Regions from separate parts of the Epibacterium sp. HA2-3 genome, predicted to be linked through region 2. Evidence: riboswitches for the same ligand, from Rfam matches in the RefSeq annotation. Region 2 holds a riboswitch; the other holds the start of a gene.
What was found. Region 2 has a riboswitch for FMN ahead of ACZ1HH_RS11725 (DMT family transporter). Riboswitches for the same ligand answer to the same signal wherever they lie in the genome.
Positions count from the first base shown of each region.

Region 1: another riboswitch for FMN. It lies ahead of ACZ1HH_RS17890 (6,7-dimethyl-8-ribityllumazine synthase); the one in region 2 lies ahead of ACZ1HH_RS11725 (DMT family transporter).

Region 1 is NZ_JBVFUL020000002.1:716,922-722,731, forward strand. Features, by position in the region: gene ACZ1HH_RS17880 (ABC transporter substrate-binding protein) at 36-1,055, opposite strand; gene ACZ1HH_RS17885 (LacI family DNA-binding transcriptional regulator) at 1,060-2,148, opposite strand; FMN riboswitch at 2,319-2,450, shown strand; gene ACZ1HH_RS17890 (6,7-dimethyl-8-ribityllumazine synthase) at 2,521-2,991, shown strand; gene ACZ1HH_RS17895 (GH1 family beta-glucosidase) at 3,042-4,376, opposite strand; gene ACZ1HH_RS17900 (substrate-binding domain-containing protein) at 4,373-5,413, opposite strand; gene ACZ1HH_RS17905 (ABC transporter substrate-binding protein) at 5,680-5,810, shown strand, end outside.
Region 2 is NZ_CM172490.1:2,506,321-2,512,130, forward strand. Features, by position in the region: gene ACZ1HH_RS11710 (NAD-dependent succinate-semialdehyde dehydrogenase) at 24-1,496, shown strand; gene ACZ1HH_RS11715 (globin) at 1,520-1,945, opposite strand; gene ACZ1HH_RS11720 (esterase-like activity of phytase family protein) at 2,119-4,290, shown strand; FMN riboswitch at 4,460-4,594, shown strand; gene ACZ1HH_RS11725 (DMT family transporter) at 4,685-5,578, shown strand; gene ACZ1HH_RS11730 (TetR/AcrR family transcriptional regulator) at 5,558-5,810, opposite strand, start outside.

The sequences.
Region 1 (5,810 bases), on a different replicon from region 2:
GGGAGCACACAGGGACGCGCGCTCCCGGTGTTGGATTATTTAACTTCGTTCAGGTAGCGTTCGCCAAAACCGGCCTGCGCCTTTTCCATCTCTGCATAGTTCACAGCCTGTGCACGGGCATAATCGCTGGCGGGCAGGAATTTCTCCGCCACCTCAGCAGGCAGCTCAACCGGGCGCGCGGGCTGCAGATAGGCGTTGGTCCAGATCGCCTGCCCTTTGTCAGAGAGAATGAAATCCAGAACCTTCTTGCCGGTCTCGCCGTTAGGCGCATTGCCCACGAGGCTCATGACATAGGGTACACGCACCGACCCCTCGCAGGGCAGGACAAATTCAAAATTTCCATCTTCTTCGTATTTCGCGCGATAGGCGTTGAAGTCGTAATCAAACAGGATCGGGATCTCTCCCGAAACGACCCGCGCATAAGACGTCTGCTTGGGCACGATCGGTGCGTTCTCTGCCAGCTCGGAAAAATACTCGATTGCGGGGTCAAAGTCTTGCAGATCGCCCCCAAAGGAAAGGTTGACGGCGACGGCCCCGGCATATCCGACAAAGGCCGACGAGGGATCCAGATAACCCACCATTCCCTGATAGGCAGGCTTTTTCAGGTCTGCAAAGCACTGCGGGACGGGCGCGCCGCCAAGGGCGTCCACATTCACAAAGAACCCGATGGTGCCGTAATGCACTGCGAACCACTTGCCTTCGGGGTCTTTGAGCCCCTCCGGGATCTCGTCAAAACCTGCGGGCTTGTACGCCTCGACCAGACCTTCCTTGCCCGCCTTGATGCCGGTGGTCACACCGTAATAGGCCACATCTGCCACGGGGCTGTCTTTTTCAGCCACAAGCTGTGCAAATGTCTGGCCGGAGTTCTTGTTGTCATGCGGAAGGCTGACACCGATCTCGGTCTCGATGGCCTCCAGCATGGACGCCCAATCCGCCCATTGCGGGGGGCAATTGTAGCAGATGGCGTCTTCGGCCTGCGCCGAAGATGCAAAAGACGCGGTCAGCGGTGCCGCAAGAGCGGTTGCAGCCAGAACCGTAAGAGCGATATGTTTCATGGGTTCATCCTTGTTTGTCGTTGGACGTGAACGGGGGAACAGACGGCGACTGGGCAGCACCCCGGTCGTCGTCAGGGCTTTTCGCGCGGGGTCCGGACAAGGTTGCCCCGGCGCGGAAAGTAAAAGGCAGGGGCGCAAGTTCTGTCATTGCGCCGCCCTGCAGTCCGGTCAAAAGCGTCTGTGCGGCCTGGCGACCCATTGCCTCTGGGGTGGTCTCGATCGTGGCAAGCGAGCGATCCAGCAAACGCCCGACCTCGATCCCATCGAACCCCACAACCGACAAATCCTGCGGGACATGCCGCCCCATCAAAGGCGCGGCCTTTTGCACGGCGATTGCCAGGAAGTCATTGGAGGCAAAGATCGCGGTCAGATCCGGGTGGTTCGAGAGGCGCTGAGCAAGGATACTGGGCGTGTTGGCTTCGGTCTCGGTGATCTCGATCAGCTTGGGTGGGGCCAGATTGAGGGCGGCACATTGCGCCCGAAACCCGTCAAACCGGTTGCGTGAGCGGTCCGAGGTCGAAAATCGCAACGCCAGAAATCCGGTGCGCTCGTGGCCGTAGAGGGCAAACTGGCGCGCGACTTCTGCGGCGGCCTGCGCGTTGGACACATGCGCGCTGGGCCAGTCGGGCAGAGGGTCGTGAAACATCAGGCAGACGGGGATGTCGCGCGCCCGAGCCTGTGCGAGCGGTACACTCTCCTGTGGCGCGGCCATTGTCACCAACAGGCCGTCTACATCCTTACTCAGGAGAGTTGTGAGAATGTCATTGTCCGTTTCGTCATCGTAATTGGAGCTGGCGACCAACAGCTGATACCCGTGGCTGCGCAACTCTTCCTGAGCCCCCTGCACGGCCTCCGCAAACACCGGGTTGGCGAGCGACGGAATAAGGCAGCCGACGGTCATGCTCTTGCGGCTTTGCAAGGCGCGTCCGGTCGCGGAAAAGACAAAACCCATGCGCCGCGCTGCATCTTCCACACGTGCGCGGGTCTCAGCGCTGGCGGGGCCGGATTTATTTAGCACGCGACTCGCGGTTGCGACGCCACATCCGGCAGCGAGGGCGACATCCTTGATGGTTATGCGGGTCCTGTCGGTCATTTGAACCTTTTGCGAGTCGTGAGATGGAAACGTTTCCAGCCCAGCAAATAGCGGGATAGGGGCACAGTTTTGTGACGTTTGGCACGAAACGCAGCCGGATGACCTAACGGGCGCTCGATGGTTCGGCGTGCCCTGTGCATTGACAATGCCGCAGAGGCTGCCTAGCTCTTTTCCATTCTCAGGGCGGGGTGAAATTCCCCACCGGCGGTTATAGCCCGCGAGCGCCACCTCTACGGGGTGGGTCAGCAGATCCGGTGGAATTCCGGGGCCGACGGTCATAGTCCGGATGGGAGAGAATGTACTGCGTGTACCGATGGGTGCATGTGGTCTTTTGCGCTCTGGGATTCTGTCATGTTGAAAGGATCAATAGCTATGACAAAATCCCCAAAATTCGCCTTCATCAAGGCGCAGTGGCATGCCGATATCGTGGATCAGGCATTGATCGGGTTCCAAGACCAACTCGCCGAGTTTGGGCTTGAAGCCGCCGTCGACGTCTTCGACGTGCCCGGCGCGTTCGAGATGCCGCTGCTGGCTCAGAAACTTGCGGCCACGGGTGAGTATGACGCGATCGCTGCGGCTGCTCTGGTCGTGGATGGCGGGATCTACCGCCATGATTTCGTGGCACAGGCGGTGGTGTCCGGGTTGATGGAGGCCGGCCTCAAGACAGGCGTGCCGGTGCTGTCGGTATCTCTCACGCCGCATCATTTCCAGCCGAGCGAGGAACACCAGACCTTCTATCACGCGCATTTTGTGAAGAAGGGCCGCGAGGCTGCACAGGCGGCAGCGCGGATGGCCAATCTGTACCGCGATCCTACCCCAACTCCGGTCGAGGCCGCGGCCTAAATGGCCTGCGCCGCACCTCTCAGAAAAAGAAGTGCGGCGCTTCTTTGAGTTCAGGATGCGGTAAGCGCACGTTGCAAGGCACGATAAGAGGCCTTCGGCGTGCGCTTCAGCGTCTCAAAGTCGACATGCACCAGACCAAAGCGTTTCTCGTACCCGAGCGCCCATTCGTAATTGTCGAGAAGTGACCACAGAAAGTAACCCTTCACCGGGACGCCCTCTGCAATCGCTTGGCGTACCCGCGCAAGGTGTGCCTCAACGTAGGCGATGCGGGCTGCGTCCGGCACCTCGCCCTCCAGAAGCACATCCGGGTTTGCCATGCCGTTCTCGGTCACGATGAGCGGCAGACCTCCGGTGTAGTCTTCGGCTGTGCGCTTCAGGAACTTGTAAAGCCCATCTGGATAAATCTCCCACCCCATCTGGGTCGTGGGCAGTTCGCCCACCAGCTCTGCGTAATGGGGCCAGGGGCCATTGTCTGGACCGATCACCTTGCGAGTGTAATAGTTCAAACCGCACCAATCGACCTTTTGGGTGATGGTGGCGAAATCGTCCTGCCAGCCCTGCGGCAAATGGGGTTCGAGCCCGCGCAAGGCTGCTTCGGGATAAGCGCCTTTAAAGACCCCGCCGAGGAAAAAGCGGTTGTAGATCGCATCATAGGTTTCTGCCGCGGCCTGAGCTTGGGCACTCTGATCCAGCGGCTCCGCCCATTCAAAATTGAACACCGCACCGAGGTTGTTCATTCCAAGGCCCCGCATCACTTCGATGGCGCGGCCATGGGACAACAGGACATGGTGCATGGCCCGTGCGGTGGCGCGGATGTCGCGCAGACCGGGCGCGTGATGGCCCAGAAAATGCGAAAGCCACCCAACGCACCAGGGTTCGTTGATGGGTGCCACGGAATACATCCGGTCGCCGATCCGGGACATGATGACTTCGGTGAATTCGGCAAACCAGTTGCTGATATCGCGATTGCGCCAGCCGCCCATGTCGGCCAGTGGCTGCGGCAGCTCCCAGTGGTAGAGCGTCGCGCAGGGCTTCAGGCCGCGTTCGAGCATCGCGTCGGTCAGCCGGTCATAGAAATCAAGCCCCTCGGCATTGGGCGTGCCACGCCCCTCGGGCAGCACGCGTGCCCAACTGGTCGAGAACCGATAGCACTCAAACCCCGCTGCAGCGGCGAGATCGAGGTCCTCCTCAAAGCGGTGGTAGTGGTCACAGGCGCGTGCGCCATCCTCAGAACGCACCACATTGCCGGGTGTTGCGGCAAAACTGTCCCAATGGGTCGGCCCTGCGCCGCCATATTGATGGCCTTCAATCTGATAGGAAGACGTCGCGCAGCCGAACAGGAAATCCTCTGGAAAGTCGCGGCGTGTAAAAGTGAAATCCGTCATGTCGTTGATGTCCTGTTGGGGGCGGGGCCTGTTGAGCGGCCGACAGTGAGTTCGGCTTCCAAAAGCTCAGTCAAGGGCGCATCGCCCGGGTCTTCGATCTGTGAAATCAGGAGTTTGGCCAACCTGCGCCCGGCATCGCGCACCGAGGAACGAGTGGCGGTAAAGACCGGCACATCGGCCCCGTTTCGTAGATAAGACAGGTCGTCGTCATGGGTGATAACCGAAATGTCGCGCCCCATCTTGAGCCCGGATTCTTCGATTGCGCGGCGCACACCAAAGGCGGCGATGATCGAGGACACCAGATAGGCGGTGGGCGGATCTTCCAGTGCCTGCGTGCGTTGCACGGTGTCGTAGCCATAGACTTCGGTCATCTCTCCTGCCGTCATCAGGGCGGGATCAACTGGGATTCCGCGTGCCTGCAGCGCCGCCTCATAGCCCTGGCGGCGGCGGTGCGCGAAATCCATGCTCTCTTGACCGTTCACAAGGCAGATCCGGCGGTGGCCCAGATCCAGCAGAAAGTCGGTTGCGCGCCGAAACGCGCTGGTATTGTTCACGTCGAGCCAGCTGTAAGGTCTGGAAATATCGGTGGCGCGCCCATGCACTGCAAAGGGCAGGCCGATCTCTTGCAGCATCGTAATCCGAGAGTCGCGCATCTTTGGTGCGTGCAACACGATGCCATCCACGTTCCGCTTGGCGGCCATTTCGTGATAGGCGCGGGACTGATCTTCGTCGGCGACCAGTGAGAGCACCATGTCGTAGCCTGCTTGGCTGTAGCTCTCTCCGGCGCCCGCAATGAAGTCGCTGAAAATCGGGTTCATCATCTCGTGCTGGGTCGAGAGCGGAATCACATGGCCGATTGCCATCGCGCGCCCCGTCGCCAATGCCTTGGCACGGGTGTTGGGGCGATAATTGTGATCTTGGGCGGCCTGCATCACGCGCTTGCGCGTAGCCTCGCTGACTTCGGGATAGCCGTTTAGCGCTCGGCTCACGGTGGTTTGTGACAGGCCAAGGACTGCCGAAAGTTCTTTGAGGTTCATGGGGCTGGGCCTCCAAAGCGCTTTAAAAAGTCTGCGAGAAGTCGGTCTCCGAACCCGAAGCTCTATTCAAGTTATGTCAAAGGCAACATCGCTAGTTCAAGTGTAAACTAATAATCCGAGCAGAGAATTGTTGACACTTGGGCCCGAATCCGAAATTTTGAAATCAATCAAAGCGCTTTGAATCGCTTGAGGACGCGCCGCCGAGCGAAGGCATCAAGACTGATGCGGCTCTATGGTGGATGCGGAGAGTAAAGGGAGGAGACCCAATGAAACGAGTATTGATGTCAGCCGCAGCGATCACCGCGTTGATGGCAGGAACGGCGAGCGCCCAGGATCTGATTTTTCCGGTCGGCGAAGGCGCCTTCAACTGGGACAGCTACGCAGAGCTGGAGAAGAT
Region 2 (5,810 bases):
GACTCGAATTTGCGGAGGAACCGATGCTCGACGCGACAACCGACCTGAAATCCCTTCTGGCGGACCCCACCCTGCTGGAAGACCGGGCCTACATCAATGGCGCTTTTGTCGCTGGCGAGGGCACATTTGAAGTGACCAACCCGGCGCGCGGTGATGTGATCGCCAATGTGGCGGATGTCAGCCGCATGCAAGCCCGCGACGCCATTGCAGCAGCACAGGGCGCGCAAAAGGAATGGGCGAAATGGACTGGCAAGGAGCGCGCAGGCGTTCTGCGCAAATGGTTCGACCTGATGATGGCCCATCAGGAAGATCTCGCCGTGATCCTGACGGCTGAAATGGGCAAGCCGCTGGCCGAGGCACGCGGCGAAATCGCCTACGGTGCCTCTTTCATTGAATTCTTTGCCGAAGAGGCCAAGCGCGTCTACGGCGAAACCATTCCTGGTCACCAACGCGACAAACGGATCACCGTGATCAAGCAACCCATTGGCGTTGCCGCTTCGATCACGCCATGGAATTTCCCCAACGCCATGATCACCCGCAAGGCAGGGCCGGCACTGGCGGCCGGCTGTGCCTTTGTGGCGCGCCCGGCCTCTGAAACACCGCTCTCCGCCACCGCACTCGCCGTATTGGCAGAACGCGCGGGCATCCCTGCGGGTGTTTTCAATGTCATCCCCGCTTCGGACGCCTCCGGCATTGGCAAGGAATTCTGCGAGAACCCGATTGTGCGCAAGCTGACGTTTACCGGGTCAACCAACGTCGGTCGAATCCTGCTCCGCCAAGCAGCGGATCAGGTGATGAAATGCTCCATGGAGCTCGGCGGCAACGCACCTTTCATCGTGTTCGATGACGCCGATCTCGATGCGGCGGTCGAGGGCGCCATCATGTGCAAGTTCCGCAATAATGGCCAAACCTGCGTCTGTGCCAACCGGATCTATGTGCAGTCTGGGATCTATGATGCGTTTGCCGCCAAGCTGAAGGAAAAAGTCGAGGCCATGAAGGTCGGAGACGGGCTTGAGGATGGCACGCACTTTGGCCCATTGATCTCTGAGGCTGCGGTCAAGAAGGTCGAAGACCACATCGCGGATGCCATGGACAAGGGTGCCGAGGTAATCCTAGGCGGCGCGCCATCCGAGCTCGGTGGCACCTTCTTTGAACCCACTATCGTGACTGGCGCGACACCGGACATGGCTTTCGCGCAGGATGAGACCTTTGGCCCGCTCGCGCCGCTCTTCAAGTTTGAGACCGAAGACGAGGTGATCGAGATGGCGAATGACACCATTTTTGGCCTTGCATCCTATTTCTATGCCAAGGATCTGAGCCGCGTGTACAAGGTCGCCGAGGCGCTGGAATACGGAATTGTGGGGATCAATACCGGGATTATTTCTACCGAGCTTGCGCCCTTTGGAGGTGTCAAGCAATCAGGGCTTGGACGGGAAGGCAGCCATCACGGCATCGAGGACTATCTCGAAATGAAGTACCTCTGCATGTCCGTTTAAACCCCTTGACCGTAAAATGAATCTCAGGCGGCTGGGGGTTCGATCCCGGCCGCCAACGCCCGACACAGACGACCAATTGCATTGTCCCAGGCAGAAACCTCGGCCGCCGTGAGTTCAGCTTGCATGACCTCGCAAAACGCCAGATGCAACGCCCGTTGTGCCGTATACATCTGGTCCAATGTCAGCCCCAGGTGCTTGTGTCGTTGCAACAAGTCATCAACCAGAACCATCATGTCCCGATCTCGTCCGAGACTCTGCATCCCAGTGGTCAGAACGCGGGCAAACATTTCTGTTTGATGCGAGAAATCACGGGTGAACATGGCCTCGGCGTCAGGTAGCTCAAGAAACAGATGGTGGTAGAACTTTTCTGCCAACGCGGCCTTTTGTGCAAAGACCCTATTAAAGCTGACCTTGATGAGTTGCACTTCAATCTGACGCAGTATCGCCATTCCCATCGCACACCTCGAACATTTTGGAGGGCCGGTTTCCGTCCACGAGGATAGCAATGTTGTGTAAACACCGGCTTACACAGACGTCACGAAACATACAAAAAACCGTTGCGAATAGTTTGCACAACGCGGGCATGGCCTTGGCATCGATTTCATTCCTACAGGAGCTGCCGATGTCCCTGCGCCTAGTGTGCCTGACCTCCGCCCTCGCGCTGACCGCCGGTTTTGCGCAGGCTGAAAAAGCCTTCAACCGGATCGCGTCTTTCCCCGTCATCAAGAACATGGCCGAAGGGGCCGACCAGAGCCGCGAAAGCTCGCCCGAGATCATCGACGTGACCGCCGATGGCATGACGCTGGTCTATACCGACAGCCCGCTGGGCGCGCTTGGGATGATCGACATCACCGATGCCGCCAACCCGGTGCCCAAAGGCAATATCGCCCTTCCGGGCGAGCCCACCTCGGTCGCAGTGGTCGGTACCATCGCATATGTCGGGGTCAACACCTCGGAGAGCTACACCCAGCCTTCCGGGCAAGTCATGGCCTTTGACACCGCAACAGGCGCGGAACTTGCCTCCTGTGATTTGGGCGGTCAGCCAGACTCCCTCGCAAAATCCAAGGACGGCGCCTTCCTGTCCATCGCAATCGAAAACGAACGCGACGAAGACCTGAATGACGGGATCATTCCGCAATTGCCCGCAGGCAACCTCATTATGATCAACACCACGCAAGACGGCCTGAACTGCGCCAGCATGAAGATGGTGGATCTGACCGGTCTGGCCGAGATCGCAGGATCGGACCCGGAGCCAGAGTATGTCTCGATCAACAACCTCGACGAGACGGTTGTGACGCTGCAAGAGAACAACCACATGGTCGTCGTGTCCAGGGATGGTGAGATTCTCAGTCACTTCTCCGCAGGCGCCGTGGACCTCGATGGCATTGATGCCACCGACGAGCGCGGTGCACTGATCTTTGACGAAAGCCAGAAGGGGCGCCTGCGCGAACCTGATGCTGTGACTTGGATTGACGCAGATCACTTTGCCACCGCAAACGAGGGGGACTACAACGGCGGTTCGCGCGGTTGGACCATCTTCCACAAAGACGGCTCTGTGGTCTATGACTCTGGCGTTTCCTTTGAGCATGCCATCATCCAGATCGGCCACTACCCGGACAAACGTTCCGATGCCAAAGGTGTCGAACCGGAATCTGTGACCTTCGCAGAGTTTGACGGCACACCTTTCGTGTTTGTCGGGGCAGAGCGCGCCTCGGTCGTGGGGGTCTATGACGTCACCGACCCGGCAAAACCGGTTCTGACACAGTTGCTGCCCTCTGGTACCGGCCCCGAAGGCTATGTGACCATTCCCGAGCGCGGCCTTCTTGTTTCAGCCAACGAGAAAGACCTCCTCGAAGACGGTGGCGCACGGGCGCATGTGATGCTCTTTGAGCTTCAGGATGGCGCAGCCACATATCCTCATCTGACCTCGGCAGGAGCCAAAGAGCTGATCGGCTGGGGCGCCATCTCCGGCATGGTTGCGGATGAAGACGGTATGATCTGGGCGGTCAATGATAGCTTTTACGGCTTCCAGCCCTCGATCTTCAAGATTGACCCCTCTCAGACCCCAGCGCGCATCACCGATGTGATCCGCATTCATCGCGCCAATGGCGACGCTGCGCAAAAACTCGACCTCGAAGGGATCACGCTTGATGGCGAAGGCGGCTTCTATGTGGCGTCCGAGGGCCGCACGGAACGCGCGATCCCGCACGCGATCTATCACGTCAGCGCCGAGGGCCTGATCAAAACCAACAAGGGTGAAATCGCGATCCCCGCAGAGCTGCAGTCCGTCGAGAAGCGCTTTGGCTTTGAAGGCATCACCAAGGTTGGCAACACGCTCTGGATGGCGGTGCAGCGTGAGTGGAAAGACGATCCCGAAAACCATGTAAAGCTGGTTTCCTACAATCTGGATACCAAGGAATGGGGCGCCGTTCTTTATCCAAAGGCAGCGCCGGCCACAGGCTGGGTTGGTCTGTCGGAAATCGTGGCGCATGGCGATCATGTCTATGTGATTGAGCGCGACAACCAGCATGATGACCGCGCAGTCACCAAGAAGATCTATCGCATTGCGCTCTCGGATATGGTTCCTGCCCCGCTTGGCAGCGATCTCCCTGTCGTGACAAAGGAAGAGGTCCGCGACCTGCTGCCTGACCTGAAATCCACCGGCGGCTATGTGCTCGACAAGGTTGAAGGTCTGGCCATCCTGGCAGACGGCACCGCTTGGGTGTCGACCGACAATGACGGTGTCGATGACAGCTCTGGCGAGACGATGTTCTGGTCGTTCAAGGTCGACTGATCCGACCCACGATCTGTCCGGCGCCTGCCATCATGGCGCCGACGTCGCCGCACAGCAAAGGGGTCCCTAGCGGGGCCTCTTTTTTGCATCTTACGTCGCGCGCAATTCGCAGCTGCGTGCTTTTCTTTGCGCAATCGCTTCGCTATCAGGTTCATGCCTCATCATGAGGCGATATTCTCAGGGCAGGGTGAAAGTCCCTACCGGTGGTCACAGCCCACGAGCGGCCCTTGGTTTGACAAGGGTGACAGCAGACCCGGCGCAATTCCGGGGCCGACGGTCACAGTCCGGATGAAAGAGAATGGAGAGACCCGCGCCCTTCGCCATGTGCAGGAGGGCTTTGGGTCTATTCGTTTGCCTTGGGTCAATTGCGGACCGAGGAAAGGACAACACGCAGATGACTCAATCGCTTCCTACCCCGCTCAAGGCGGCTGGCCTCATGGTCATCGCCGGAGCCTGCTTTGCGCTGGTGAACACCGCACTGCAATCGGCCACGATGCTGCATGGGGCCTCTGCTCCGATGGTGACTTTCTGGCAGTATCTGATCGCGCTTCTGTTTTACATCCCATGGATCTGGCGCAACTGGACTGCCGTTCTGTCGACCCGGCAAATGATCACCCATGTGATCCGGGTCGTGCTGGCCGTTGCCGGTGTGCAACTCTGGACGCTTGGGCTGGCCCATGTGCCAATCTGGCAGGCGATTGCCTTGATCTTGCTTTCGCCCTTTTTTGTCACCATCGGCGCGGGTCTTTTCCTCGGCGAAGATGTTTCCTTGCACCGCTGGGGCGCTGTTGTTGTGGGCATCTTTGGTGGCATGGTGATCCTGGCCCCGTGGTCAGATCGCTTCCAGATCGCGGCCCTTCTGCCAGTCGCTGCGGCGGCCTTTTGGGCTGCGAGTTCCGTTGTGACCAAGCACCTCACACGGCGCGATAGCACCGAGACGGTCACGATCTATCTGCTGCTGCTGCTCAGCCCTGCAAATGCGCTCCTGTCACTTGGTGGCGGCTTTGCACTGCCAGAAGGCACTATCTGGCTTGTGATTGGCGCGGGACTGTTGACAGCTCTGGCGCAGCATAGCCTGGTGCGGGCCTACACGCTGGCAGATGCAGCGTTCCTTCAACCCTTTGATCACCTGAAACTGGTCTTCAACGTGGGGCTGGGCGCAGTTGTCTTTGGGTTCTTGCCGGATGGCAACATGTGGCTGGGCACCGCGCTGATCATTGTTGCAAGCGCCTATCTGCTGAATAGAGAGGCCCGTGCTAAACCGGGTTCAGCCGCGCAAAACGCCTGAGACCATCTCGGCAAATGGGGCGCGGGCCTGAACCTTAGCCGTACTCAGCACGCTGGCATCGTAATATCGCCCCCAGGCGTCGTGCGTACATCCCATCAGGGACGCAGCTCCCAAGAGCTGCGTCACCACGCCCAATGCCCCGGCAACGCCTTTGCCCTCCCAGCGCTCGGTGGCTTGCACGGTGGCGACGAGGCTTTCAAACAAGGTCGCAAAAGACGTACCCCCGTCACGT